DNA from 4 places in the Paenibacillus sp. EKM212P genome. Region 2 is predicted to be linked to each of the others. Evidence: riboswitches for the same ligand, from Rfam matches in the RefSeq annotation. Region 2 holds a riboswitch; each other region holds the start of a gene.
What was found. Region 2 has a riboswitch for cyclic di-AMP ahead of G9G54_RS04590 (hypothetical protein). Riboswitches for the same ligand answer to the same signal wherever they lie in the genome.

Region 1: it holds a riboswitch for cyclic di-AMP, as region 2 does, so the genes downstream of both, G9G54_RS18135 (TrkH family potassium uptake protein) here and G9G54_RS04590 (hypothetical protein) in region 2, are expected to answer to the same signal.
Region 3: it holds a riboswitch for cyclic di-AMP, as region 2 does, so the genes downstream of both, G9G54_RS06950 (3D domain-containing protein) here and G9G54_RS04590 (hypothetical protein) in region 2, are expected to answer to the same signal.
Region 4: it holds a riboswitch for cyclic di-AMP, as region 2 does, so the genes downstream of both, G9G54_RS23325 (C40 family peptidase) here and G9G54_RS04590 (hypothetical protein) in region 2, are expected to answer to the same signal.

What each region holds. Positions count from the first base shown of each region.
Region 1 is NZ_JAAMNR010000006.1:106,467-113,992, forward strand. It holds gene uvrC (excinuclease ABC subunit UvrC) at 1-1,162, shown strand, start outside; gene G9G54_RS18130 (CPBP family intramembrane glutamic endopeptidase) at 1,131-2,861, opposite strand; cyclic di-AMP (ydaO/yuaA leader) riboswitch at 3,123-3,276, shown strand; gene G9G54_RS18135 (TrkH family potassium uptake protein) at 3,687-5,027, shown strand; gene G9G54_RS18140 (potassium channel family protein) at 5,221-5,898, shown strand; gene G9G54_RS18145 (LysR family transcriptional regulator) at 5,904-6,809, opposite strand; gene G9G54_RS18150 (succinate dehydrogenase cytochrome b558 subunit) at 7,036-7,526, shown strand, end outside.
Region 2 is NZ_JAAMNR010000001.1:973,117-980,642, forward strand. It holds gene kdpA (potassium-transporting ATPase subunit KdpA) at 1-573, opposite strand, end outside; gene G9G54_RS26200 (potassium-transporting ATPase subunit F) at 725-802, opposite strand; gene G9G54_RS04590 (hypothetical protein) at 986-1,381, opposite strand; cyclic di-AMP (ydaO/yuaA leader) riboswitch at 1,497-1,664, opposite strand; gene G9G54_RS04595 (glutathione peroxidase) at 2,131-2,616, shown strand; tRNA gene G9G54_RS04600 (tRNA-Leu) at 2,764-2,846, opposite strand; gene G9G54_RS04605 (urease accessory protein UreF) at 3,108-3,845, shown strand; gene G9G54_RS04610 (hypothetical protein) at 4,141-4,362, shown strand; gene G9G54_RS04615 (helix-turn-helix domain-containing protein) at 4,487-4,870, opposite strand; gene G9G54_RS04620 (helix-turn-helix domain-containing protein) at 4,964-5,338, opposite strand; gene G9G54_RS04625 (MarR family winged helix-turn-helix transcriptional regulator) at 5,524-5,979, opposite strand; tRNA gene G9G54_RS04630 (tRNA-Leu) at 6,143-6,225, opposite strand; tRNA gene G9G54_RS04635 (tRNA-Lys) at 6,241-6,316, opposite strand; tRNA gene G9G54_RS04640 (tRNA-Glu) at 6,403-6,474, opposite strand; gene G9G54_RS04645 (DeoR/GlpR family DNA-binding transcription regulator) at 6,722-7,483, shown strand.
Region 3 is NZ_JAAMNR010000002.1:179,838-187,363, forward strand. It holds gene G9G54_RS06945 (polysaccharide deacetylase family protein) at 305-1,111, shown strand; gene G9G54_RS06950 (3D domain-containing protein) at 1,309-1,977, opposite strand; cyclic di-AMP (ydaO/yuaA leader) riboswitch at 1,984-2,152, opposite strand; gene G9G54_RS06955 (amino acid ABC transporter ATP-binding protein) at 2,387-3,109, opposite strand; gene G9G54_RS06960 (ABC transporter substrate-binding protein/permease) at 3,096-4,559, opposite strand; gene G9G54_RS06965 (M20 family metallopeptidase) at 4,708-5,886, shown strand; gene G9G54_RS06970 (hypothetical protein) at 5,929-6,999, shown strand; gene glgA (glycogen synthase GlgA) at 7,084-7,526, opposite strand, start outside.
Region 4 is NZ_JAAMNR010000012.1:16,218-23,743, reverse strand. It holds gene G9G54_RS23340 (YwhD family protein) at 1-12, opposite strand, end outside; gene G9G54_RS23335 (M1 family metallopeptidase) at 137-2,149, shown strand; gene G9G54_RS23330 (hypothetical protein) at 2,161-2,988, shown strand; cyclic di-AMP (ydaO/yuaA leader) riboswitch at 3,265-3,402, shown strand; gene G9G54_RS23325 (C40 family peptidase) at 3,408-3,908, shown strand; gene G9G54_RS23320 (GNAT family N-acetyltransferase) at 4,214-4,720, shown strand; gene G9G54_RS23315 (4a-hydroxytetrahydrobiopterin dehydratase) at 4,799-5,098, opposite strand; gene G9G54_RS23310 (hypothetical protein) at 5,216-5,509, opposite strand; gene motA (flagellar motor stator protein MotA) at 5,697-6,491, shown strand; gene motB (flagellar motor protein MotB) at 6,484-7,311, shown strand; gene rluF (23S rRNA pseudouridine(2604) synthase RluF) at 7,447-7,526, opposite strand, start outside.

The DNA.
Region 1 (7,526 bases), on a different contig from region 2:
TTATAGTGACAACCCGGCAGTGCCGCAAGAAATATTGCTGCCAGATTCTCCTAGGCTGATGCAGGCAGAACAGGTCAATGTCGATCAACCGGTTGCGGCAGAAACTGTACTCCACAGTGCAGCTACAACCGATGCTACCGGACAGATAGATGAGAAAGCGATACAAACGGAGACAGAGCCTTCTGCTGACTCATTGCTGGTGGCTGAAGAACGGGCAACTTATGCAGCAACAAATCAAGACCAAGTTGGTGACCAAGATACCGGAGTAAAGGAAACAGAAACCCAACTATCCGGTGGACTGGAGGACCCGAGTACGGCGGCTCTCGCTCTGGCTGAATGGTTGGATGTAAAGGTACTTGTACCGCAGCGTGGACTGAAAAAGCAAATGACAGGCATGGCGACGGAAAATGCACGTGTTGCTTTGGATGAGAAGTTTAAGCTGATCGAGCGGGATGAGGAACGGACATCCAAAGCTGCAAGCAATCTCGGACGTGCCATTGGACTGGATAGCTTGCACCGGGTGGAGGCGTTTGATAACTCCAACATCCAGGGTTCCGATCCAGTCTCAGCCATGATCGTGTTTATTGATGGCAAGCCTGCCAAGAAGGAGTATCGAAAATATAAAATCCGTTCTGTGCAGGGACCCGATGATTATGAAACAATGCGTGAGGTTATCCGACGTAGATATGAACGTGTGCTTAAGGAAAATTTGGAACGTCCCGACTTGATCGTTGTCGATGGTGGACGTGGACAAATTAAGGCGGCGACCGATGTATTGCAAAATGAGCTGGGTTTGTTCATTCCTGTGTGTGGGCTGGTGAAGGATGCCAAACATAGAACTTCCCAACTATTAGTGGGAGAGTCCTCTGAGGCCGTGACACTTGCACGCAATAGCGAAGAATTTTATCTGCTGCAACGGATTCAGGACGAGGTTCACCGTTTTGCCATCACGTTCCACCGCGAGCAACGCGGCAAATCTATGGTAACTTCCCGGCTGGACTCTATTCCAGGCATCGGCGAGAAACGGCGTAAGTTACTGCTTAAGCATTTTGGATCGCTCAAAAAAATAAGAGAGGCCAGTGTCGAAGACTTCCGGCCTCTCTCTATTGGGGATAAGCTTGCGCGTCAGATTATAGCTGCCCTTCGGGAGGAGGAGTCGTAGAATACGGCTCCTCTTTTTTTATAGGTTCAAACATAATTCGATTTGGCTTTTTAGGACTAAACCAATAAATGATGTAACCCACGATGGCTGGAAGTAAGATCCAGAATAGACCAGCGCTCACATTCACAGTGTCTCCCAGGCTCATCACACTAAGTCCCATTAAAATGCTGTCAAAAATAACGTGGCTGAACATGGCGGCAATAAAGCCGTAACGCAGGAACACAAAACTGAACAGCAAACCAAGAAAAGTCAGCTCAATAGGTCTGGAAATCACCGGATAGATTGGATAAAGTGTATGTCCCAGTGCCCAAATCAGCGTGGTGATCAGACACGCAACAAAAGTATTTTTCACTATTTTTTTGACCATCGGAATACCAAACAGACGGTAGACAGTCTCTTCTCCAATACCTGCCATCCAGGCCATAATCGGCAGTAGCCATGGATAAGCCATATTGTAAGGGGATTGCGTGGCATCTGTGGTGGAGAATGTATTAAATGTGCGCTCCAGTATAAAGAACAAAATGGATTGTACCCCGAGTAAAATAAAGGCCCACAAGTAGCCAACATACATACTGCGAAGCACATACAGCCCGTAGCCCGGCTCTTTTGCACGTGGCCATGCATTCAGTCCAACCTGACGCATAAGCCCGTCACCGCCGACCAAGGAGAAGTAGAGCGCTACAGCCATGACGAAGGTAACACCAATCTGGAAAACCATAAGAAATATAAGCATGCCCTTACCGCCTGCTTCTGCTTGCAATAAAGGCAGCATGTTCATGGTCCCAGCTATACTAGCAATAAAGTATACAACGGATAGAACAATGCCGCGTACAAATGAAGTATGTCGTCGGGTGAGTGACGCATACACAATGGCAAGTACACCCAGTACAAAGCTAAATAGGGCATAACCCGCATAGGTCATCCAATTCGCCCAAAATGTTTGCTTTTCGATATAATCGGTATAGGACGACGGGGCCGAAAAGCTTTGAGTGAAGGAGCGAACATCACCGTCTTCAAAAGTAAAAGCCAGTGTAAGTACCGAGGCGCCGATTTTTTTATCGTCTACGGTATACTTTAATCCGCCTTCTTGTTCAGTGGTCGCAAGCTTCAAATCCGACGGCTTAAAGCCAAAGCGCTTGACCCATACTGCGGCCGCCTGCTCCTTGGCTTCGAGGGTCATGCCGTCCTCAGCCACACGTACAAGCCTGTTACGTGCTTGTTCATCCGTAGAAATATCAGCCTGTGTGTAATTGGTGCTGGAGGTGATTCGTTTAAAGCTAACGACCTTGCCAGTGGATAAATCCACATGAATTTGCAGCTTACTCTTCGCTGAGGATTCAGGCAGATCGACCCGAAAGGTTTCGTAAGGGTAACTCTTTTTCCATGTACGGTCGTACTGTTGAAGCAGTTTTTCTCTAGATAAATAACCGTACAAATCTGTTTCGGCCTGATAGGTCACGACGGGCTCCTCAGGCTGTGATTCAGTATAGCCCAGCTCGGAGCGGGCGAAGTCCAATGCGTGTATGACCGCTTCTTGTTTGCTGATGACCTTTGCGTTCATTACTGATTCTGGACTCGGATTGCTAAGCGAGGGAATAAGCAATTGAAAGATAAAAAAGCAAATCAGGCCAATCCCGCCCAGCAAGCCTAATTTTTTGAAGTTGGCCGTGAGCACGACCGGTTTCCCGATAGGATTCATGAGTTTCCTCCTTAATCTGTAAATAAGAACATCCATTAAAGATATCATACTGCACAGGTTCCCGCCAACAGACTAGCGATATTCATGAAAATAGAGTGAAAGCACTTTAAAGTTCCAATAAAATTAGATAAGCTGCGATTAAACGATGCCCATTCGCAAAATAAAGCCAATTTCACGTTTTTTCGGCGAAATCGGTTTTGTGATCTGGATATAGAAGGATTATAATCTTGAGGCAATGCCTATAAAATACATAGGTAATGATATACAGTTGAGCCGAATTTCTATGGGAAAACGGGGGAACCATGTTACTGGGGTGAATTTTACAGCCGATCACTGGTGGATCGGAAGTGTAAATAGGGCATACTGTGCTGCCCGAATCCGTCAGCTAACCTCGTAGGCTATGAGCAGGAACCAAGTCAGGCACTCGGTTTTCCGGTGTCTTTTTTTGTGCGTATAAAAGTGTTTGGATTGGTTAGACCGCTGCGGGTGCAGATTATTCTTCCGATTGCTGTTATCCCCGGATTTTTTGATTGTATACCCCCTTTAATGGTTAAAATCCGGAGATAAAGGCAAACGCTTCGCTTCTTCAGAACAATTCTGCCCCCTTCGCTACTGCGCGCCATTAGCACAGGGGGATCGAATAGTGCTTGACATGCATTCTTCCTGTATTCAGGGAATGCTAATTATAGTTACTTAAGGTTTGGAAAAATCAAAAAATTCAGGGGCAACGACGATCGGAAGATCAAATGGAACGCGTAGCGAGCTTACACCGTATTAAATCACTGTTTTTATAGTTTTAAGGATTAGGAGAGAAGTGATGAATAGATGAATCCCAATGCAAGCTGGCTTCGGCTTTCTCCACCGCAGATATTCGTTGCGGGCTTTGCCATTATCATTCTTATAGGTAGTTTATTGTTAATGCTGCCGATCTCCAATACAACAGGAAAGCCACTTGCGTTTATAGACGCTTTGTTTACTGCCGCCTCTGCGACCTGTGTAACCGGGCTTGTCGTAAAGGATACCGGGCTCTTTTTTACCACTTTTGGTCAAGTTGTCATCGTTGCGCTGATCCAGATCGGCGGTCTTGGCTTTATGACCATGGCTACCTTGATTGCACTGGTGTTCAAGCGTCGGATTTCCTTGCGGGAGCGTCTCATTTTGCAGGAAGCGATGAATCAGACTTCTGTAGAGGGAATTGTCGGGTTAATCCGTAAGGTATTACTGTACTCACTAGTTATTGAAGGCGTATGCGCTACGATATTCTCGGTTCGCTGGTCCTTTGATATGCCTGTAGGCAGGGCGATTTATTTTGGAATCTGGCATGCCATCTCCATGTTTAACAATGCTGGTTTTGATTTATTCGGTGAATTTCGCAGCTTGACAGGTTATGTATATGATCCGATTGTTAATTTTACCGCAATGTTTCTAATTATTTCTGGCGGCATTGGTTTTGTAGTGATGTCAGACCTGGCAGAATATCGCAAGCGCAAGAGACTGTCCTTGCATACCAAGGTGGTACTCAGCATGACGGGCGCTATGATTGTAGTCGGCACGCTCGTGATTTTTGTATTTGAGTTTACGAATCCAAAGACTCTTGGCTCGCTTGATTGGGGTGGTAAGCTACTGGGATCTTTATTCCAGTCCGTTACTCCCCGTACCGCAGGTGCCAATACGCTGGACATCGCAGGCTTGCGGCAGGCTACGCAGTTTTTTATCATCATACTCATGTTTATTGGAGCTTCCCCTGGCTCCACTGGAGGCGGGATTAAGACCACAACATTCGCCCTGCTCATTGGAGCAGTGATTTCGATGCTGCGGGGGCGGGAAGATATTGTACTGTTCAAGTACCGACTTGCGCAGGGACGAATTTACAAGGCTTTGACCATTACACTGCTGGGGTTGCTGTTCGTGATCGGGGTGACCATGATTTTGTCGGCAACCGAAGATCATCATTTTCTGATGATCTTGTTTGAGACGGTGTCTGCGTTTGGTACGGTGGGGCTGTCGATGGGGCTTACACCTGATTTGACAGTCATAGGCAAGCTGGTGATTACCCTGACGATGTTTGCAGGTAGACTGGGGCCACTCACGCTAGCTTATGCACTGGGGCCGAAAAAGGGTAAAGAATTATATCGTCATCCGGAAGGCAAAATGATTATAGGATGAATCATTTCATAATACATTTCGTTGGTTTAATCATTTCAGGATTTTGCAAAATTCGATACCAGTCGCTCCGAAGTCAAGATATAGACGAACTAAACCATTTCGATCTATATCTTCTTCATTGGAAGTCGCTTATGGGATTTTTGCAAAATCCTCATTTATGAAATTGATTCAGATAAGGAGTTTTCGAGTAGATATGAAAACGCAGCAGTTTGTAGTTATTGGCTTGGGGCGGTTTGGCTCAAGCCTGGCTTTGCAATTGGTGGATATGGGGTGCGAGGTGCTAGGCATTGACCGGAATGAGGATGTTGTGGACAGTATGAGTGAGATGTTGACACATACTGTCGTGGCGGACGCTACCGATGAAGACTCGTTGCGATCACTGGGCATCCGTAATTTCGATTGTGGCATTGTTGCTATTGGTGATGACATTCAGGTAAGCATCCTCACCGCCATTTTGCTCAAGGAGCTGGGTGTGAAAAAAGTTGTAGCCAAAGCCATATCTGTGCTGCACGGGCGTGCGTTAGAAAAGCTCGGTGTGGACCGGATTATTTATCCAGAACGGGATATGGGTATCCGGGTGGCTCACCAGCTAGTCACGCCTAATTTGCTCGATTATTTGGAGTTGTCTAAGGAATACAGTATTGTGGAACTCAATGTACCTGCATGTCTGAATGGCAAAACGCTAGCTGAGCTAAATGCCCGTACTCGCTTTGGTTGTAGCGTCGTGGCGCTTCATACGGCGAACGGTATCCTGATCGCACCGACGGCTATGGATCGGCTAAAAGCAGACGATATTATGGTCATCATCGGTTCGAATGACAATATCGGTCGCTTTGAGGATGAGGTTGTTAATGTTAATGAAGAGGATTAAACCCTCTACACCATACGGTAGCCTGCAAACGACGCCCGTGTCTCGCTAATCCAGCGTCGTGCTGTCGGACCGAGATCGGTCGTCTCCGAGTAAATGAGGGAGGTCGTTCGGCGTGTCTCCTTCAAATCGGGCAAGTATAATGCAGTGAGTCCATTATCCCGTAATAGTTCGCTGCGCAAATAGGATTTGGGTAGCAAGGCAGAAGCCTTACAGGTTGGAAGCAGGCGTACAATTGCCTCGAAGGAGTCGATTTCCATGCGGATATCCGGCATGATGCCGCTGCGCTGGAACAAGTCATCCGTCAGACTGCGGTACCAGGTTCCTTTGGAGAAAATAATCATCGGCAATCCTTGCAGATCTTTCATCGAGGCCGTTCCTGTCTTGACGGTTAATTCATGTCCAATGGGAACAACGAGCTCCAAATGATCATCAAATAGCGGAATGCAACGCAGTCCGGCTTCATGAATGGCAGACCCGACAATACCGGCGTCTGCTTTTTTGTCACGTACAAAGGCGACGATTTCATGGGTTTTACCGGTGAGCAGCTTTAGCTCGGTTTGAGGATGCTTGCTCATGAAAGCTTCGACGAGGGTAGGTAGCGTCGTTTGGAGTGTCGTGAGACTAGCCCCGAGTGTAAGCATACTCTGGGCTTCATTTTTGTGCTGGGACAGCTTTTGTAAGAAGCGAAGCTGTCGTTGCCGTTGCTCTAGCGCGAATGTATAAACAAATCGGCCAGTGGACGTAATTTCGAGCCGTTTGCCCCGACGATCAAAAAGATTCACACCCAGCTCTTCCTCCAGCTTCGCAATTTTGCGAGACAGGGCAGGTTGGGACAGATTCAGTAGTTTGGAGGCTTTATTCAGGCTGGACTGCTCGACAATGACGGCAAAAGCGTTCAAATCCTCAAACAAATCATCCACTTCCTCTCTATATGCAAAAAAGACATAATAATTAATACGTATATTGCAATTCCATTATAAGCCGAAAAGGAGTAACATGAAAGCGACACAAGATGTTCACACTTTTGTTTTTCCTTATAAGGGACACCTTGTTGGACATTTCCTGTCGGAAAATGTCAATTTATATGTTATATTACTATTGAAAACGCTATTATTGGGAGAAGGGAGCATGACCTAGATGAGAGGATTTTATTCCAGAAAGCTGCATTCGCTTCTTGGCGTCATTCCGCTGGCTCTATTTTTTGTTGAGCATTTGGTGACGAACTTCACAGCGGTGGAGGGCGGCAAGGAAGGATTTAATCGCAGCGTGGCCTTCCTGAATGGTTTGCCACTGGTTATTGTGCTAGAAACGTTATTCATCTACTTGCCATTACTGTTCCACGGAATTTATGGCTTGTATATTGCTTATCAGGCTGACCCGAATGTCAAAAGATTCGGCTATTCACGTAACTGGCGCTTTCTGTTCCAGCGTATTTCCGGCGTTATTACGTTTGTATTTATTATCTGGCACGTATACGACACGCGCTTTCAGGTGGCTCTGGGTAATGTAACCCATGAGGAGCTAGGCGGAGTCATGCATGGCATCGTGACGAACCCGGTTTATTTCATTTTGTATTTAATCAGTGTCGTTTCGGCATCCTTTCACTTTGCTAACGGACTGTGGGCATT
Region 2 (7,526 bases):
TCCAACCAGCACCAGCGTAAGCACAAAGGCCAGCGGCAGGAAAATTCTTATAATGGCTTTAATAAAATCTTGAAAGAAATTGCCCATCCCTTCACCGCGCCGCGTCAATCCCCTCATAAAAGCCGCAGCAACCGCAAAACCGGAAGCAGCCGAAGTGAACATCATCATCGTGACGAACGCCATCTGTGTCAGATACGTAAGCCCGCTTTCTCCACTATAATGTTGGAGATTCGTATTTGTCATAAAGCTGATTACCGTATTAAAAGCTAGTGATGCTTCCATATTACTGTTTCCAGCCGGATTACCGGGAAGCATTCCCTGTAAACGCAACAGCAAGTAGCTGATCGCCACAAGCACGACATTCGTTGCAATGAAACTCATAACATACGTAGTCCAACGCATGCTCTCCAGCTTCTTCAAGCCTACTATCTTATAAATCAGCTTTTCTGTTCCGCCAAAAATCCGATCCGTCCGATTGGGTTCATTTGAGAATACATGATACATATAGGTGCCCACTGGCTTTACCAAGAGCAGCAATATGACGATCACAATTCCAATTTGAAGCAGCTCCATCCTTTATTCCTCCTTCAAAATGCTCCTGCGTTTGGAACAACAGACCTGCTTCCAGAGCACCAATTGTGTGCACACGTTTGCGAAAACCTGCTACCTATGATGCTTAATATTCAGGTCTGTTGTTCCCGCCTGCTCTATCCCCTATAGCTGACTAGAACTTTTCAGGGTTCAGGAGTGCGTAGATTAAATACATAAACACAATAGCCGTAAGCCCAAGTATAACGATCATCCTCTTCGTCCTCCTTTAGAGGTCTGCGCATCACACCAGCGTACAAACAGCAGTATCACTCCATAACTCACAGCCATGACGAGCAGCATGTATATATCCATCATGTTTATACCCTCCGTATCGGTCCTCAGATCGCCATTCTTATTTCATCATAAAATCATAAAACAACTATGTTATAAGTGCTTATCCGTTCAGCAGAAAACCCACCTCTCCGTTCAATGTGTAGATCACATGGTCCGCTCCCAATCCCCGATAAATTCCTTGTGGATTACAGCCGTGCGTAATAACATAGATCGATTCCGATGTTAGTGGTCGACATATTTGTAGGAAACGGCAAGTCAGATTCAAGCTGTTCTCGAACAAATACACACTACCAATTTCTTTTTTTGGAAAATTCCATTTTCCCGCTTGCATGGTATTGATGCGGACAATGTGCTCCACACCCATTTTTTTGAGCTGTCGTTCCTCCTGGGCGCTATTCGTTAGAACTGCAAACGCCAATTTTTTGTAAATAAGCAATTTCACAAAACTTCTGCCCGCTTCATTCGGTGCAGTGACAATAATTAACCGACCTTCCATCAGTAGCTCCTCTCCCGGTATAAAAAGACAACAAAAAGAAGCCGAAGGAAAAAGGCTTTCCTCCGGCTTCTGACATATCCATGATAAAATAAACCATGGCTGCACACGGCGGTTTGTTGCCTCTCCCTGTACGCTTACGAGGTTAGCTGTCGGATTCGGACGTGAGAGTCGCCCTATTTCTGGCACTTGACCGGAAAATTCACCCCATGAGACACACGGCAAGCCGTACAGTCTCGATTGGTTCCCCCGCTTTTGCAACTGCAAAATTCAGCGCTATAGACATTTCGTTGTTGCTTCATTCAAGTTAATTTGAAATTACGTCTTGAATCATACACCCGCGCATGGAAGACTGTAAAGCTCAACTGCGGGGTTATAAATCGGCCTTTAGAGCATAGAAGATTAATAATAACGCTTACAATGCAACTATCCTTCTCACAACTCACTCAATCTCTGTTTTTCATCCCTTTTCGAAAATGACAAGCATGTCAATATTGGCGTAGGGTAGAGCATTTTTGGCCTTTTTTTGTAAAAAGAGAAGAAAATACGCTATATGTACCAGCTAAACACCGATTGAACCCGCTTTTATAAGAAGAAACACCTTAATTCGCTCCATTTGCAGTGCGATTTACTGTTTTGAACAAAATACGATTTTACAGCGGCTAAAGGCTTAATACAGCTTTTCCAGACTTGCAACCTTACTTTGAATTGCTTACAATTTAATTGCTGAATATTGAATAAGGAGAGATACTATGACCGTTTATGAATATGATGCGCAAACCCTGCAAGGGAAACCAATTCCGTTATCCACATATGAAGGGAATGTTCTGCTTATTGTGAACACAGCCAGCAAATGTGGGTTAACCCCCCAATACAAAGCGTTACAAGAGCTATATGACCAGTACCATGAACAGGGGCTCGAAATTTTGGGATTTCCCAGCAACCAATTCGCCAAACAAGAGCCAGGTTCCAGCGAGGAGATTTCCGAGTTTTGCCAGATCAATTATGGTGTTACCTTTCCGATGTTCGCCAAGACAGATGTCAATGGCGATCAAGCGCACCCCTTATTTCGCTACCTGACCCAAACAGCTCCGGGGGTATTAGGGTCCAAAGCGATCAAATGGAATTTTACTAAATTCTTAATTACACGAGAAGGTAACGTATTTAAGCGCTATGCACCGCAAACCACTCCAGATAAGCTGGCGGGAGATATAGAGAAGCTTTTGCAGCAAAACTGATATTCTTCTTTATCACAGTTATTAAACGACCTGTTGTCTACCGTTGCTTCTGTAGCTAAAGGATATAACGAAAAATGCTTAACAAAAAAAAGCATCCCTTCACGTAAACCGTGTCAGGATGCTTTTTTAACTGGGTCTTGCATATAATGCGGTCGAGAGGACTCGAACCTCCACGGGCGTACGCCCACTACCCCCTCAAGATAGCGTGTCTGCCATTCCACCACGACCGCAAATCATAATGTATTGAGGCAACAGATTTATTATACTCTCTCATCAACTATTTGTAAACAAAAATATAATAATTATTTTCAATGTTATTTTAACTAACATATATGAGCGATAAAAATATTTAATTTGACACAACTGCCACTTAAATGTAAATATATATTACATATATTTCGTTTTTTTCGTTATCTCCAAGTAAAGAGTGAAATAATATAACATAACGATTCACTTCGAGGAGGCGAACCGTCCTGCATAAAGGCAACCGCTTGCTGAACTATGCATTATTGTTGGACCCTTTCCTACCTGTTGGTGGCTTCACCCGTTTTAACGGACTGGAGAAACTATTCCGCAGCGGACATTTGAACAGTCTACAAGACCTGGAGCATTACATGCTGGATGATTTGTATCCTCAATTTACAACCGTTGACGGCATGGCTATCAAAAGTCTGTATGTCGCCATCCAGCAGAATGACGGTTGGCGAATCGCTCTCATTGATAAGATGCTGCATACCCAACGTCCCTCCTTGCAGCATGTGAGGGAGTTGCGTCTATCCGGTCAGCGTCTACTCAAGCTGGCTAAGGCTCTTTATCCTTGGCTTGAATTTGACCAGTTGGAATCCATACTCATTCAATACAATGCGGTTGGCACACTCGCTACCGTTCACACCTGGATTAACTTCCTCCTCGGAAACGATGCAGAACAGACCGTGCACGGCTATCTTAGTGCAGCGGTATCCTTCTGTGTGGAAGATGCCTTCAAACTACTCAATCCTCCTTACGAGGAAAGGAATCCTCTTATGGAGCGTATGACCAGCGAGCTGCTCTCCGCATGGAAGAAACTTAACGAACCTGAGCCAACTGCATTTCAGCGTCGCTTTCTTCACAGACATTGGTCCAGCTCCTACATCACTCTACCTCTTTATATGAGCCATAATAGCCAATTGGATGAACCTAGACTGTTTTCCTTCTCAGGTCTATTCAAACGCCTTCCAGCATCCCCCTGATGGGTCGTTTCGCCAATGTGGCAACATCACCAAAAACACTCTGTCCCTTTCTCAGGTGACAGAGTGTTTTTTATCCACATATAACCAAAATTCACACCATTAGCAGACTCTAGACGGATTATCAGAACCGCCTAGCACTTAATTAAGTAATTAATTCAACAAAATAACGCATTTACGATTGTAAAAACACGTATAAAAGTGTATCATAGTTTCAGATGGTTAATTCTAACATGTTTACTGATGATTATTATAACACACCAATTATTCCGCAATAATCCGTAAGGGGCGATTTCTCTTGAACAACAAAATGCCTGTTACCTCCTTCGGGTGGGCCATCAAACAACGGCTTGTCGAACTTCGACTGGATCAGAAAACATTTTGTGAGACACACAATATTCCGCCTTCACGCTTGTCCAATCTGATTCACGGCACCCGCAAAGCACAAAGGTACAGAAAACAAGTTGCTGCAATTCTGAACATCGACGATAACGATTATAAGGAGGCATCGCCACTCTAAACCCAACAAGCATTCCAGTTACATATAGGTCATTCCATATCACCAAGAAACCAAATAAACCCGTAAAGCGAACCCCTCCAGTTCGTTTACGGGTTTTCAACCCAGACGATCTTTAGCCAAAAAATTATTCCGGCTTTGTTTTACCCTTCTCACTTTTTTGCTTACGGTATTTCGCAAATTCAACATATTCTAAAATAAAATTCTGTTCTTCCGTCTCAAGATCTTCTGCCTGGCAATTCAGTGGCCCCATCACTCCAAAAAAATAAGCAGCCTTCTGCTCCTGAAGTACGCCTTCCCCTGGCTTAATCCCTTTCATTAACCAATCAAGCGATACATTAAAAAAGTCCGAAATCTGAATCAAATGGGTGGTACCCGGCGTTGTTTTACCTCTTCTCCAATCACCGAGATTCCCTGAACTGATTTTAAGTTTTTCGCAAAATGCCTTCTTGGTCATTCCGCGATCCTTAATCAAAGCTTCAATCCGCTGATAAATAGTTTGATCTCCCAAAATGTTTCCCCTCCGACACAGTAACTTTTTCTGAAATAATTTTCATTCTTCAGCCTTACTCATTAGTAATCCTCATCAAATCCTAAGCAACCATTATCCCATAGTAGAATTGCGCTGATTTTTCTCTTTACGAAAGCGGGTAAATTCAATATACTCAAGTATAAAATTTCTTTCCGCCTCACTTAGCGGTTCCTCCTGGCAATTCAGTTGCCCTGAAGCGTCAAAAAAATAAGGGTCTTGCGACTCCTTCAGCACCTCACCCTGTACATCTCGACCCAGCATAATCCAATCCAGACTGGCATCAAAAAAAGAAGCGATTTCAATGAGTTTATTCGTGCCCGGCGTCGTTTTTCCTCTTTTCCAATCCCCGAAGTTCCCTGTACTAATGCCTAACTGCTGGCAGAACGCCTTTTTCGTCATTCCCCGTTCCTTGATGAGTTCCTCAATGCGATGGTAAATAGATTGCATAGAAGTTCCTTCCTCCCTAGCAGGCTCTCAAATAACGATATCATGTTCTCTGTTCCCATTTCAAAGATCACGTATGCTAAAATTACCGAATTATGTATGTTGGTTTCCATTATACCACAACACGCAACAAAAACCGCCTGTTTTCCGAAGAAAGGGCGGTCTTTAAGCCAGTTCACTTACGCCAATCACGTAGTAGCGTTGTCGATTTTAAGTAAGATATGCTTCAATTCATTCAAAGTTTCACTCAGATGCAATAAATCTTCTTCTGGCAGATACACCAGTCTTTCTTGAATTTTATTGGAGAAGGTATGAAATACCTGTTCACAAAAAGCATCGCCTTCCTGTGTAATCGCCACATTCACGACTCTGCGATCCGAATCACACGACTGGCGGTCAGCCAACCCATGCTCCACCAGTTTGTCCAGAAGAGGAGTCATGTTCGGACGTGAGACATTGAGCTGTTTGGATAAATCAGATACCGTAGACAAGCGCACCTCACGCAGAAGCAGTAATACCTGAAAGTTATTAGGCGACAAGTGTAATGGTAAATCGAGCGGACCGTAGGTGAAAAATTTCTTCTTCACAATCGGAAACAAGCCCAAAATATTTTCTGATATATTTCCTAACAGTTGAGTGTCCATATTTTTCACCGTCACTTCATAAGTTTATACTTATCATTCTATAACATTATGGCATTATATTATACTATGGAATCATTATTTCATCATAATCATTACTTTATTACATCACTACACAAATAAAAAAAGCCTCTACCGCGAGAGACTTTTCCGTTTATTCCATTGATGCGGTCGAGAGGACTCGAACCTCCACGAGCGTACGCTCACTACCCCCTCAAGATAGCGTGTCTGCCATTCCACCACGACCGCATAACAAAATATAAATGGTGAGCCATGAAGGACTCGAACCTTCGACACCCTGATTAAAAGTCAGGTGCTCTACCAACTGAGCTAATGGCTCATGCTGTTCATCCAAGCTGTCCGCCATTAGACCAGACCTCAGGAATTTCCCTTAAGCATGCAACATGTAGTCTATAAAGACAACAATGACCCGTAGGGGATTCGAACCCCTGTTACCTCCGTGAAAGGGAGGTGTCTTAACCCCTTGACCAACGGGCCTTATTATTATGCGCCAACTTGGCGACAAGAAAGAGTATATCAAATAGAATAACGAATGGCAATACTTATTTTTAAAAATTTAAAATAAGCTGTTTTTTATAAATGTAAAATGCATATTTACTTACACAATATCATCTGAATCACTTAAATCCTGAAATACATCGATAAATGATTGCATTTTCACTTACATTTACTTATAATCACTTACGAGAGATACCGAATTAATTATATATTAGAGGAGCTTTCTATGTATCAGGAAGAACGAATGTTAAAAATCGTTGATTACTTACAGCTTCACAAGCGTATTTCGGTGGATGATATTTGTGATTTTTTTAATGTATCACGGGATACGGCCCGTCGAGACCTGGTAAAACTTGAGGAACATCAAAAAATTATTCGCACCCGCGGCGGCGCTATTCTCCCTTCACTCCATCACAATCCAATTGGAAATTATAACGAAAGACTGCTCACTCTATCTGCAGAAAAGCAAGCGATCGGACAGCTGGCCGCCAATATGATACGTAACAAGGATCACATCATATTGGATTCCTCTACGACTGTGCAGGCGTGTGCAGAAAAAATAAATATGCAGGAATGCTCAGTCATCACCAATTCTATTAATCAAGCTGACGTGCTATCCGGAAAAGACGGTGTCTCCATTCATCTCCTGGGAGGTCGCCTGCAAAAAGAACACCGCTACGTATATGGCTCCTCCGTCATCGCCACCTTGTCCCACTATTTTGTGGACAAAGCCTTTATTGGGGTTGGAGGTATAGCCTCCCATGGACTGAGTGTAATTCATGAAGAGGACGGTATGCTGATGCATCAAATGATGAAACAGGCAGATCAGGTGATCATCCTTGCGGACCATTCGAAATTCGGAATCAATTTTCCATATCGTTTTGCCGATCTGTCTGAAGTTAATATCGTGATTACCGACAGATTGCCAGAACCAGCGATGCTGGAAATTTTGCAACATTATGATGTTGAAGTTGTTGTACCCTCATAAAATATGAAACTGCTTAGCTAGAACTCAAGGTTTATCACAGAGA
Region 3 (7,526 bases), on a different contig from region 2:
TTATCCATCCTTCCTTCAATTCCATGTCTGTATAATTATGAATTGCATCCCCATTATACACCAGCTGTCACAGTATACCGAATTCGTTGTAAGGCTAAAACTTGCGAAAATGCTCCTGTTTTCGGTCATGTTTAAGAGAATATTTACGTTTAGCTCCATCATCTTCATTGATAATCGTTTCATCGTGGGCTTCTTTCCAGTCGTTTATGAGCCGAACTTGGTTACCAGCATATTTTTAATAAGACAGGTACATAATAGTCGAGAGCACCACTAGGTACCACTGCACGGAAAGGGGGGGATACATATGCCGTACAGGGGAGTGTTGCCATGCTTGGCACTGTTACTAGCATTCTCAAGTTTACCCGTTCACGCGGATGCGCCTCCCAACACCGGAACGACCCATCCCAAGGAAGCAGCTGTTGCTTCTTCTGTACATCAGAGCACAGATCGAGCAACTCCTACATTAGCAATGCTGCGAAAAAAACATGCGGACATTTTTAAAATGTGCGGCCCACACACCCGCCAAATTGCCCTAACCTTTGATGATGTGCCCGATTCTAGGTATACGCCGCAGGTTTTGGACGTATTACACGCCAATGGCATCAAAGCCACCTTTTTCATCGTCGGTCACCGTGCGGAAAAGCATCCGGGGATCATACGCCGTATTATCCGTGAAGGCCATGCTATAGGAAACCATTCCTATACTCATCCGGATTTTAGGAAGGCCACACCAGAACGCTTTCGCAACCAGATTACAAAAACAGAACGTATTTTACAAGCCAGCGCAGGTTTTCGCCCCAAGTTGATTCGTCCACCCTACGGTGAAATCACGGAGCCTCAAATCCAATGGGCACGTCGTCATGGCTATATGATTGTCAATTGGAATGTAGACTCTCTCGATTGGAAGGGATTAAGTAAAACACAAATTCAACGCAATGTGATCCCAGCTACCGGGCCTGGCTCTATTATTTTAATGCACGCAGGTGGAGGTCAAAGTTCCAACTTGCAAGGAACTGTCCAAGCTCTGCCGGGTCTAATTCACTCTCTAAAAGCTAAGGGCTACAAATTTGTGACAGTCCCCCAGCTACTCCACACATCGGAACGGAAATAACCATATGTTTATGATTGAGCTACAGCTAAAGCAACGTAAAAAAGCTGTCTTACCAGCAGAAGTTTTCTGCTCGTCAAGACAGCCTTTTTTATGGATAAGACCTGATAAGAGTCCGACCTAGTTATATGCGGTAGGATACAGGCATTAAGTTTACATAATATATATTATGTTTAATTAAACCGTATATACGTACAATGCTATTTATCAATAACGTACAGCTTCACATTTTGGAATCCAAAGTCGTTCACAAATGATTTGTTGCCAGGAATAAAGATATCAATCCGCTTTCCTGTAATGGCGCTGCCCTGATCGCGAGCGACAGCTACAAAAGAATGATCCGGCAAACCTGGGTGGGAATAGCCTGTAACCAGCACTTTCGTGCCCATCGGAATGACGTTCGGGTCTACCGCAATTGTACCTAGTTTAAGCGGATTGCCGTAGTAGTCCACTGCTCCCCATTTACCATTCTCGTCGGCTGCGGCAGAATACGCTGAAGCCTTAACGTCAACTATTTTGCTATAGTTGAATGTTTTGCCCCACGCTTCAATCGTTGGCCCCTCATTCGCTGGTGCTTTCTCCGTAAGAAGCTGCGGCTTCGAATCCGAAGCTGCCTTCACACTTTTTTCGCCAGGCACCTTAATTTGCAGACCTGCATATATATTGTTGGAAGCAATGTTTGGGTTCGCCTTCGTTAGCTCGTCTACCGATACTCCATAACGTTGAGCAAGCAAAAAAAAGGTATCGCCCTCTTTGGCAGTGTGAAGCGAAGCAGCATCCGCTACTCCAGCTGTCTGTGCCAGCCCTGCAATAGCTGCGGCAAGCACCGCAAATTTCATCGTTTTACCAATATGTTTTAGATGTTTCAAAGATATGTACCTCCTCTGTTATGCCTGCGAAGTTAGCTGTCGGATTCGGACTCAGGAGAAGCCCTATGCTTGTGCAATTCACCCCTAGGCATATTCCACATCGTCTTATGACGTATCGGAATGACTGCCGTTGTTACGTCCCCCGCACTTCCCATAGTTTGGGCCCAGCTTCAGCGGTTGTCATAACCACATGCTGTCCCGGTAAGTTTTGGCTTACTGCATAATATCACAATTTTGTAACCTTATCCGCATGAAAATGTTGGGAACCTTGAACATCATACTACACTCATTACAATTTTGTCATCAAGAAATCGATATTTGTTACGAAAGTATGGGGAAATGGTGACAAAAAGAAAAAAAGCCCTCCGTTAAACGGAGGGCTTTTTTTATAGATTATATCAGCACTTCCTTACAATACTTTGGCAAGAAAATCACGGGTGCGATCATGGCTTGGAGTGCCAAATACCTGCTCTGGTGTACCTTGCTCTACAATTTGACCGTTATCCATAAAGATAATTCGATCACCCACCTCGCGGGCAAAACCCATTTCATGCGTCACGATTACCATTGTCATGCCGCCTTCGGCGAGCTTCTTCATTACATCCAGAACCTCTCCAACCATTTCAGGGTCCAATGCAGAAGTCGGCTCATCGAACAGCATTACATGCGGCTGCATGGCCAAAGCACGCGCAATCGCAATACGTTGCTTCTGTCCTCCGGATAGCTGGTTCGGATAGGTATTCTTCTTATCCTCAAGCCCTACGGTACGCAAGAGTTCTAGCGAAATTTTTTCCGCTTCCTTCCCTGACTGTCTTCTAACCTGCATTGGTGCAAGCGTCAGGTTCTGCAACACTGTTTTATGCGGGAACAGATTAAAATGCTGGAACACCATCCCCATCTTCTCCCGGGTTACATTAATATTATGGCCACGAGCTGTAATCGGCTCGCCCTCAAATAAAATCTCCCCGTCTGTAGGTTGTTCCAACAGATTCATACAACGCAAAAACGTACTCTTCCCCGAACCACTGGGGCCGATGATGACGACGACTTCACCTTTTGCGATATCTATATCAATGCCTTTTAAAATCTCATTCTTACCGAACGATTTACGCAGTTGTTTAACGGTGATCACTGGCTCTCAACTTCCTTTCCCATAAACCCAGCAGCTTAGACAAGCTGAATGTCATTACAAAATAAATAGCGGCTGCGATTACGAACGGACTTAATCCTTCGTAGGTGATGTTCTTAATGACCTGGGCCTGATACATAATATCCACCATCCCAATGGTCGAAATAATGGAGGATTCTTTAATGATCGTAATAAACTCATTACCGATAGCAGGCAAAATAGATTTAAACGCTTGCGGCAAAATGACATGACGCATAGCTTTACCGCGTCCCATACCCAACGAACGGGCAGCCTCCATCTGTCCACGGTCTACTGCCTGGATACCTGCCCGGAAAATTTCAGCCAGATATGCTGAACTATTCAGAGACAATGTGATTATACCAGACTGGAGTGGGGTAAAATTGACACCCAGCGTCAAAGCAACTCCGTAGTGAATGATCATAAGTTGTACCAGCATAGGTGTGCCACGTAGGATCTCCACATAAGTGGTACCTAACCACTCAATGATGCGTATACCACTCATCCGCAGCAAGGATACGATCAGACCAATGATAAATCCAAACAGTACTCCGAGTGCAGACAGCAACAGAGTGTAGCCGATACCCGTAGCGTAAAAACTGCGGTATTTCCAAAAAATATCTACGATGTTATTAGAAGAAACCTGTCGATCTGCAGAGAGCGCGCTCGCTTCTGTGGAAAACTTCTCAATCGACCCGTCCGCTTTCAGGCGAGCCAACGTTTTATTTACAGAGGCAAGCAATTCTGCGTTCCCCTTGCGTATACCTACAGCTGTTTCTGCTCCGGCATCCTCAGGCACGGCCTTGGCAAGTGTTACGGTACCATCTAACGTGTATCCTTTAGCAACCGTATCTTCGATCACAACAGCGTTGATACGCTGGGTCCGCAGCTGGAGTACCAGATCAGATATTTTGTCCAGTGAGGTTACAGTGGCATTGGGTACTTTTTGAGCAATTTCTTCCTGAATACTCCCTTTTTGTGCCCCAATCTTCTCGCCTTTCAAAGTATCCATCGTAGGATATTTGTCTTTATCCTCTGGGCGTACCATAATGACTTGCTTGGAGCGATAATATACATCTGAAAAATCAATGCTCTTTCTCCGCTCATCCGTCGGTGTCATACCGGACAGTACCAAGTCTACACGACCACTTTGCAAAGCAGGCAGCAAAGAGTCAAAACTCATGTCCTCAGGGACCATCTCCGCATCCAAATCTTTGGCGATTTCCTTGGCGATATCCACATCGAACCCAACAATGGTATCCTTACCGTTAATGACTTTATGAAACTCATACGGCGGAAAGTCGGCACTCATGCCCACTACAAGTTTTTTCTGTGGCTTTGCTTCCGTTCCGTATGCAGTGAGCATGGGAAGACCAGTCAACAGCAAGATAACCGCCGACAAAACCAGGGCGGTAAAACGATATGCCTTTTTCAATCTTTTTTTCTCTCCTTAAATTCTTTATAATAAATAAGATTGTGTCATTATAAATGAATATGCATGATTATGCAATGAATGTTATAGTACAATTTCAGCATACCTAACGCAGTACCTACATTACAGTTTATATAAAGGAGTTTTCAGCATGGATTTTAAGCAGACCATTCAAAAGACAATTGAGCAGCATGCCCCACGGTTTAAGGACATTTCGTTATATATTGGCGCAAATCCTGAACTTGGAAACGAGGAATTTCTGGCCGCTGCCCGTTTAAAAGAAGAACTGGTTTTTCACGGTTTTGAGGTCCAGGCACCCGTATTGGGCATAGAAACAGCCTTTATTGCAACTTACAAATCTGCAAAACCCGGACCGGTTGTCGCTTTTCTGGCAGAATATGACGCTCTGAAAGGTCTAGGACACGCCTGTGGGCACCATTTGATATGTATGATGAGTACAGGTGCTGCCGTCGGCCTCAAGTCGATCATCGACGAAACCGGTGGAGAAGTACGGATATATGGCACACCTGCCGAAGAAACACGCGGTGCAAAGGTCCCGATGGCCGCTGCCGGGTTGTTTGATGATTGCGACATAGCACTTATGACGCATCCTTATGACCGTTACGAAAAATCAGGCAAATCGCTGGCGATTGATGCTGTACAATTCGAATTTTTTGGTCAATCCGCCCACGCGGCTGCCAGTCCGCACGAGGGCATTAACGCGCTGGACGCTGTGATTCAAACGTTCAATGGCATCAATGCGTTCCGTCAACAAGTAAAAAGTACAGTGCGTATCCATGGGATCATTAACCAGGGTGGGCAAGCAGCCAATATTATTCCTGACTACGCCTCAGCCCAATTTTATGTGAGAGCCGCTACTCGTCAAGAACTGAACCCGCTGACTAGCCGTGTTATTCAAATTGCTGAAGGAGCTGCTTTACAGGCCGGGTGTCGTTTGAAGACCTCCAATTATGAGACTTCTTATGATGAAATGGTCACGAACCGTGTACTTTCCGATGCGTTTACCGCAAATTTGGTGCAGGCTGGCATTTCACAAGAAGATATAACGGAAGGCGAAGATCACGGCTCCATGGATATCGGAAATGTATCGCTTCATTGCCCTGCTATCCATCCGTACATTCAAGTTATTGACGAGAAGCATGCCTTGCATACACCAGAATTCCGCGATTTGGCGATGCAGGACCGGGCCATGGAAGGAATGCTGCTGGCTGCGAGAACTTTGGCATGGACTGCTTGCGATGTAATCACAAATCCTGAACTGCTAGCCCAGATAAAAAAAGAATTCGCTCTGCTGAATAACGAACGCTAAATCTTAATTCCGTGTTCTTTCAGAAAGGAGTAGTCAGCCATCATGGATAGTATGAGCAGCTTTTGGACGTTGTTTATTGTGGTGGACCTCATCATTTTTTGGTTTATATTCCGTGCAATACGCAGGAACCGGGGAAACAGAAAAACACGGCGCCGGAATGCTTTTTTCCTCAGTTCCCCTTCTCCTTCGTCCCTTACACAGGAGCGTCATCCAGAGATTACAGAGATGATGCAGCTACTGGAGCAATCCATTCCCGCCTCCTATGCTCATAGCGTAAGGGGTCGTGTAATGGAAGCCCACCCAGAGCTGACGAAGCAAGAATATGATTGGCGCTGGCATGAGCTAAAACGATATTTTATGCTATGCGCGATTATGAATAGAGTGCCTATGTTCAGTAGTGATGTGGATGAATTATGGCACGAAATGTTGATGTTTACCCGCGAATATCAGCAATTCTCGGAAGCTTTTTTTGGTCGTATGCTTCACCATGCGCCCCATTCTGGCGGCTCTAAGCCGATGCCTGAGGAGCGGGCTTGGTTTGACTGGTTGTATGTGGAATGCTTTGGCTGGAACCGCTATAGCGCCAGTTTGTGGGGTACTTTTTTTAATCATCCATTACCAAACGACGAGCTTTCGCGCTATTACAAACTCGCAACTTCGGCGCAGCCAGCAGGTGACCGCTGGAATACGCAGGAGAATATAGCCATTTCACAGCAGGCCCAACAAGCGGTTCATAAGATTGTACAACGTCTGCGCGAGCGGGTGAATAAAGCGGTGGATGATCCTGAGGGGAAGCAATTGCCTAAGGTCAACTATTTACAGGTCGACTATTTATTATTAGCTGTTGTGTGGTATTCATGGTATCAACCTGAACAATTTGCCGTACACATGCACCCTGATGCTACAGGTAATGCCGCATTAGCTAGTTCATCCGGCTGTAGCTCGGCAAGCGGTTGCTCGAACTGGGATACACATCACTCGCACCATCATTCCTCCCATGACAGTTCTCATCATGGAGGCTCTTCTCCCCATGATTCAGGCGATTCTGGTAGTCATTCTTCGTGTAGCAGCGGCTCTTCATGTGGAAGCAGCTGTGGTGGCGGGGGCGACTGATCATAGCAAAAAGGGAATTCCTCAGCCAAACACTGGCTAAAGGGATTCCCTTTTTCATTAACATGACTATAGTGTTCCTACTCTTCAGTCCGTCTTTGTTAGCAAATGGTAAATATCCATATACGCTTTAGCTGAAACATCCCAACTATATTCTCCTGCAAAAGCCGTCTGTGTAAGCTTCGACCAATGCTCAGATTGGCGATAAAAATGAACAGCACGACGAATAGTGTTCAGCATATCATGTGCATTGTAGTTCGTGAAACTAAATCCGTTTCCTTCCCCTGTGGACTCATTGTAAGCCTGCACAGTATCGTTAAGACCCCCTGTTTCTCGCACAATAGGGATACTTCCATAACGAAGCGCCAGCAGTTGGCTGATCCCGCAAGGCTCAAATCTTGATGGCATAAGATACATATCACTTGCCGCATATATTTTTCGTGACAGAGGTTCGCTAAAAGCGAGCTGCGCCGACATTTTCAGTGGATAGCGTCCCGCTGCCTCACGAAACCAATGCTCAAAAGCCGGAT
Region 4 (7,526 bases), on a different contig from region 2:
ATTTTCACTCATGCGTCACTAGACCTCCATTTTCCGTCTTCACACTCATTCTACACTATAAATATTTTAACTAATAATCTCCTGAAAGCAAACATATACATGCTGTAGATGCTTGTCAACGGGAGGTATCCATTGTATGACCCCAGCACGCACTAAAATCGTTTTATTGTCTACACTAGCCCTCGGTCTCCTCGCAGGGACGTTATGGTTTGCCTGGCAGCCCCAACCGCAATCCGACCCGCAGTCCATAGGCCAACCACTATACGGCTCCCTGTCTGAGTCTGCGCTTGCCCCAAATATGGGCAAGCCTCTAGGGGCAAATATCCTGCCTGACCTGCCCAAGAACCCTCCACAGCCCGCTACAGAAATCCTCAGCAAACGGGTGGTAGAGTACCACATTGATGTGTCTCTGGAAAAAGGACAGGTTTTGCGAGGCACTGAGACACTGACCTGGAAGCATCCGGGCAAGAAAACCGTGAATGATCTGTATCTTCATCTATACCCGAATGCTTTCTCTTCCATGGAAACTACCTTTATGAAGGAATCCGGTGGAAAGCTGCGCGGAGATACCATGCCCAAAGACGGCTTTGGCTCCATGACGCTGACTGAACTAAAAACAGAAGACGGTTTATCTCTCATGCACCGCATCCAATATGTGCAGCCAGATGACGGTAACGCAGGCGACCGTTCGCTCGTGAAGGTGCGTCTACCCAAGCCGGTACGAGGTGGCGAAGAAATCACATTATATATGAAGTTTGAGGTAAAACTGCCCGCCATCTTCGCTCGTATGGGTGCGACAGATGATTTTGTAATGGCAGGACAGTGGTTCCCGAAGCTCAGCGTCTACGAGACTGCAGGACAACGTGGACGCGCCGAGGAGGGCTGGAACCTCCACCAGTATCATGGTAACTCCGAGTTTTATGCCGATTTTGGAATTTACAGCGTACGGATTCGGGTGCCTGAAACTCATATCGTAGCAGCGACCGGATTTCCCACCCGTGGTGCCGTCCGACAGAACGGCCAAAAAATATATCAATTTTATGCCGATGATGTACACGATTTTGCCTGGTCCGCTTCACCCAACTTTGTAACCGTAGAAGAACCCTTTTCTTCTGCTGAAGTCCCTGGTGTCAAAATCAAGCTCTACCTTGACCCGTCGCACAAGGAGCTCAAAGGGCGCTATATGAGCGCAGCGAAGGCCGCCCTTTCGTACTACAGCAAATGGTACGGGCCTTATCCATATTCCACCCTATCCATCGTGGTTCCACCCAAATCAGGCAATGGAGCCGGCGGTATGGAGTATCCGACACTCATCACGGCCGCTGCTGCGGGTAATCTGAATCCTGGCTATAGTCTGGAACGGACATTAGTTCATGAGATTGGACATCAATATTTCTACGGAATGGTAGCCAATAATGAATTTGAGGAGCCGTGGCTGGATGAAGGCTTCACCTCCTATGCAGAGGAGCGGCTTATGGAGCAAGAATATGGGCTTACCCCCAACCTGCCATTACAATCGGGACAGGTAGCCTCCCCACAGCCGCTAAACCGTGAGTCATGGAAGTACGGCTCAGCTGCTGAGTACGCGCAAAATGCCTACTCTCGAGGCAAGCTGGTCCTACGGGGCATTGAACGTCAGGTGGGTATGAAAAAAATGGATCGCATTATGCGGACCTACGTCCAGACGTACCGATTTAAGCATCCGTCCTCAATGGATTTTCAACGTATCGTGGAGAGAGTCACCGGACGCTCATGGAGCCACTATTTTGAACAGTATGTATATGACGGCCAGATGGCGGACTTTTCAGTGGATCACATCACAAACCACAAGCTGGAGAATGGATATGAAGCAGTCGTGACGGTCAGCAAAAAAGGGGCGGATTATCCCAAGATCCCTGTCCAATTTACCTTCAAGGATGGTACCACGATATTCAAGGCTTGGGACGGCGCGGGCAAAAGCACAACTTTTCGGATCAAAAGTACTTCTCCCGTTTCCTATGTAACCCTTGATCCCTTATATACCATTGCACTGGAGAACAAGCATATTAACAATAGCCTAAAAGCCGAATTGGACGAAAAGCAACAAACCCGTTGGAGTGTAAGTGTAACCAAGCTGTTGGAGACACTGCTTGGAAGTCTGTCATGGTGAGGTGTCTATAGATGCGGACTGTTATAAAAGAGGGCTGGGCGCTGGTGCGCATACGATTCTATATCGTTATCATTTTATTTCTGTATCGACTACTGTGGGGGGTGTTTATCTATCGGCTGGTGCAGTCTGCCGTTATCCCGCTATTGCTCCGTTATCCTGATCAGGGTCAAAACGAGCTGGGACAGACCTTATTTTGGATGGAGAGTCAGATTGCTCTGATGGACAGCCGGGAAGTACATGTGTATTTGTGGATACTACTAGGGGCGACTGTACTACGCATACTGATCACTCCCTTCATTAGAGCCGGAATATATCAAAGTCTGCATACCGATGCGACTGAACCGCAAAGCCTGTCCTTTTTCAAGGGTATGAAACGCCATGGCATGTCGTCGCTGTTGTATTACACCATCGAGTTGGAACTGCTGCTGCTTCCCGCCTTTTGGGTAGTACCGAGACTCTACCCTATTGTAGCAGGAGCACTTCAATCTTCCTCTTATCTGCTGCATTTATTGCCCTATGTCATTGGATGGATGGCATACGGATGGTTCATTCGGCAGTGCATCCTGTATATGCAACTGGGTACTGTCGGTGGTCACGCCATACTATCGTCCCTGCTCGCCTTCTTTCGCCAGCTCCTCCCAGCTGTCGGTATATCCCTTTTGCTCGGTGCTTGTGTGCTGCTGGTCTTCGGTCTATTTGGCACCGTGGCGATGATTTGGACTGGCATGCTGGCGCTCATTCTCCAGCAATCGTATCATTTTGTTACTAGTCTGGTCAGGCTGTGGCATATCAGTTCGCAGTACAGACTATGGCATACCGATATCTCTAGTAGAAGCTAAGCCCTGCCTTTATGTTTTTTACTTCATTTCCGTCTGTCGAAAAACCTTGATTCATACTCGAGCAAACGACACATAACTGAATACTGTTAACAAGATCTGTTCCTGGGACATTAGGAGCAGATTTTTTTTGTAACTTTTTGCAATGAAACATTTGCCAAAGCCAGCCGTCTTTGTTACAATAATCGCAGTGAACTGATAGTAACAACTTTGTAATCTTTATTGTAACCTTTATCTTAAAAATAACGTTTCTGTGAATACTGCTCTCCAAGGTGCACATCTTAAGTTAAGCCTAATTCCTGGCACCTAGGAAGCGGGGGAACCAGTTTGGGTGAATTGATCTCGCAACAGAGTGGTCATAGGGGAACCTTCTACCGAATCCTTAAGCTAACCTCGCAGGCATTGGAAGGGGTATATTTTTTTTGAAGAAGAAGCTAACGATCGCAGCTATGGGTCTTGCCATTGCCTTTACATCTTTTACATTCGGTGGCGGCAGTGCATATGCAGACTCTAAGATGGACCAGGTCATCCAAGATGCCAAAGGAACGAACTACAGAAGCGGAGGCACTACACTCGAGGGATTCGATTGCTCCGGCTTCACAATGTACGTATACAACAAACTGGGAATTAAACTTCCGCATCAATCTGGATCACAATTCAAAATGGGATCTTCTGTATCCCGCGATGAAATGAGACCTGGGGACCTGGTGTTCTTCAACACCACAGGAAGAGGCATTTCCCATGTAGGTATCTTCGTAGGTGAAGGGAAATTTGCCCACTCCTCGACTTCACGTGGTGTAGTAGTTAGCTCACTGAACGAAAATTATTACGCTAACCGCTATGTCGGTGCAAAAAGAATTATGAGCACAGACGCTTACCATTCTGTAGCTTCAGACATTCCTGATGACGATAACGTAGAATAACTAACGCACAGCAAGCTAACCCTAGCCGCAATTTGATTCTGGCCGGAATCGAATTGCGGTTTTTTATGTCCACAACATCAGCAATTATTATCTTTACTGACGAACTGAGACCTCAAAAGGTTTCAATTGTAGCGAACATCGTCGGTTTTACCGTCACCGCTGGGGGAGCATATGAGCAGTAATTCCTTCTTATTGAATGTATACCCGACTTAGGTATGAAATAAACACGCTTGCCATTCCTCTGCAACTTGTCTACAATCTGTTGTTAATGATTGAAGTACCTGTGTAAAAGGAGGATGGAACACATGCCGGCCTCAATATCCAACTATCGGATCGTACCGATGGACGAGCATCAAGCGGCTGCAATCTGTGAGTGGCACTATGATCCACCTTATAACATATACGGTTGGCTCCCCTGGGAACAAATGAAGGCGCTTGAAGTCGAATTTGGAAGTCCCACGCTTCGCCAAGAGCAATATGTTGCCGTACTGGATGAAGAGAACAAGCTAACAGGATTTGCTCAATATTTTCCTATGATCGGTGTGACCCGGCTAGGTCTTGGAATGCATCCTGACAGGTGCGGACATGGCAAAGGCTCTGATTTTGTCCGTGCCATTGCAGAGGAAGCTCAACGACGCAACCCGAAGAATGAAATTGATTTAGAGGTGCTCACTTGGAATGGGCGCGCTATCCGGGCCTACAAGGCGGCTGGATTTGAGCTTACAGATACCTATGAACGCCAGACTCCTGATGGCAAAAAACCATTTTATTGTATGGTATATCGTCCCGAGCACCCAACCCAGATTCTATGATAAAAGCGCCTTCGGCATACAACCACGATGTTGTATAGCGAAGGCGCTTTTATCATCATACGACAGATCATTACAAGCTCAATGACTGCTGCGCATTTTTTCAAAAGCTTCATTATATTGTTGGGCTTCCTTAATATCCACGGCCATAATACCGCCGTCGTCCCAAGAGGTCAAACGCAGAGTCACGGTCTTATAATCAATCGTAATAAATGGATGATGATTGAATGCTTCAGATATAGCGGCAACTTCATCCACGAATGCAATCCCTTTCATAAAACTGGAAAAATTATATTTTCGGACGATCCAACGTCCTTCCTCCAGTTCCCAGCCCTCCAGTTTCTCCAGATGTGCTTCAATCTCTTCTTGTGTAAAAGGCATGTTACGAACTCCTCCCCGTTTATACGGAAGCCTTTCGACCGCTTAAATACGGCCAAAACTACGATATATTGGTGTACATATTACCACGGCCCCGTTGATAAATCCATAAGACGGACCTCAAACCAAAGGGACTGACGTCAGCTCCTCGTCCCCAATAAGTACATAGATGCGATGCTGCTCCGGCTCATAGATCACAACGCTACTCCCTACAGTGATTGTGGGCTCTGTACCCAGTGCATAAAATAAGTCTTCTGCCAAAGCTTCATTGACTTCCTGACGTCCCGCCGGGTCCAGCCTGTCCCAATCTTCTGCTTCCATCTCAAAAAATTCATAGCTATCTGGGATGCGCCCCACAGCCTCTGTAAAATCGTTCAAAATTTGTTCATACTCACGCCCATGCTTTACTCCCATGCCATTTCCTCCAATGGTTCCGCCATTCAATACATAATCACCTTATTATACCGGAAATTCGCACTTAACAAAAAAGAGAGTTTTGTCGATAAATACTATAATCCGTCTTGTAATGACGCGCTTGGGGCAAGGACGACCCCGGCGGCATGAAAGGATTCAAAATCTATTCTCATGGATGAGGTGTATCATGCAAATTTCAACCATTATCGGACTTGTGCTCGGGATTGTGTCACTGGTCGTCGGGATGATCTTAAAAGGCGCTCCGGTCGTCAATTTGGTCAATAATCCCGCTGCTTACATGATTATTTTCGTCGGAACGGCAGCGAGTATATTTATGGCCTTCCCGATGGCAGAAATCAAACGGATTCCGAAGCTGTTCAAGGTTATTTTCACCGAACAAAAACTGTTAGACCGCAAAGAGCTCATCGGTACGTTTACCGAGTGGGCATCCATTACCCGTCGTGAAGGTCTGCTCGCCTTGGAGTCTAAGGTAGAGGAAATCGACGATCCCTTTATGCGTGGCGGCATGCGAATGATTATTGACGGCAATGATCAGGAATTCGTACGGGACGTTCTGATGGAGGATATCAATGCTACCGAGGATCGACATCGCTCTGGCGCACTGATCTTCTCCCAAGCCGGTATGTACGCTCCAACGCTCGGGGTACTCGGTGCCGTTGTAGGTCTGATCGCCGCTCTGGCTGACCTTAGTGACATGGAAAAGCTCTCTCACGCCATTGCAGCAGCCTTCATTGCGACGTTGCTCGGTATTTTTACAGGTTATGTTCTGTGGCATCCGATGTCCAACAAGCTGAAACGGTTATCCAAAAAAGAAGTGGAGCTTAAATTAATGATGGTCGAAGGTCTGCTTTCCATTCAATCGGGGATATCGACAATTGCCATCAGTCAGAAACTGACGATCTTCCTGACTCCGACCGAACGGGCTACGATGACCCAGAAGGATGGCGATTCCAGTGAGTAAAAAGAGACATGAACCGCATGAAGAGCATGCTGACGAAAGCTGGCTGTTGCCATATTCCGACTTAATGACCCTTCTGTTGGCTCTTTTCATTGTCTTATTCGGTATGAGCTCGCTCGACGCCAAAAAATTTGAAACTATGGCTCAATCCCTGAGTTCAGCTTTTAGTGGCGGCACTGGTGTGCTGGATCACTCGGCTGCGAATCCGTCGTCACAATCCATGGATATGGGCAAAAATAAAGAACAAGTATCACAACCCTTAAAATCGAAGGCTACTTCTACCTCTGAACTGCAAAAACAGCTTGCCCAGCGGGAAGAAGAAGATTTAAAAAAGCTTAAAAAACAGATGGATCAATATATTCAAAATAACGGTCTGACCCCGTTGCTGAATACCAAGCTAAACCAATCGCAGCTAATGATCACCATTAGCGATAATGCCTTGTTTTCATCCGGGCAAGCCGAAGTAAAGCCGGAAGCAAGAAAGCTGGCCAAGTCTATTTCTAGTATGCTTCAGCAGTTCCCTGGCTATGATGTTATCGTATCGGGTCATACGGATAATGTACCGATCTCCAACAGCCAGTTCCCGTCCAACTTTGATTTGAGCGCCAAGCGCTCTCTGAATTTCTTGCGTATCTTGTTGCTCAATCCAGATCTCGATCCAACCAAGTTTGTATCCATCGGTTATGGCGAGTATCGTCCATTGGCAAGCAATCAAGATGGCCAAGGACGCTCCAAAAACCGTCGTGTTGAAATATCTGTTCTCCGCAAATATCAGAACGGGACACAAGTCATCAGTCCTACCTCAAGCTCGAATGAAGGTTGATTATGCATATGTTATATGAACAAAGGCACCGCCGCATTTTTATGCAGCTGGTGCCTCTTTGTTTAGTGTTTCCTGTAATCTGGACTTGTCAGATACGAGGATCATACGCTGTAGGCTATACGAGCCCCTCTGGCATTAGCTAAGCCTATAATCGAGCATCTGGCCAAGCTCCTGCTTCTCAGCCTCTGTCAGATCACGCCAGGCACCTTTCTGAA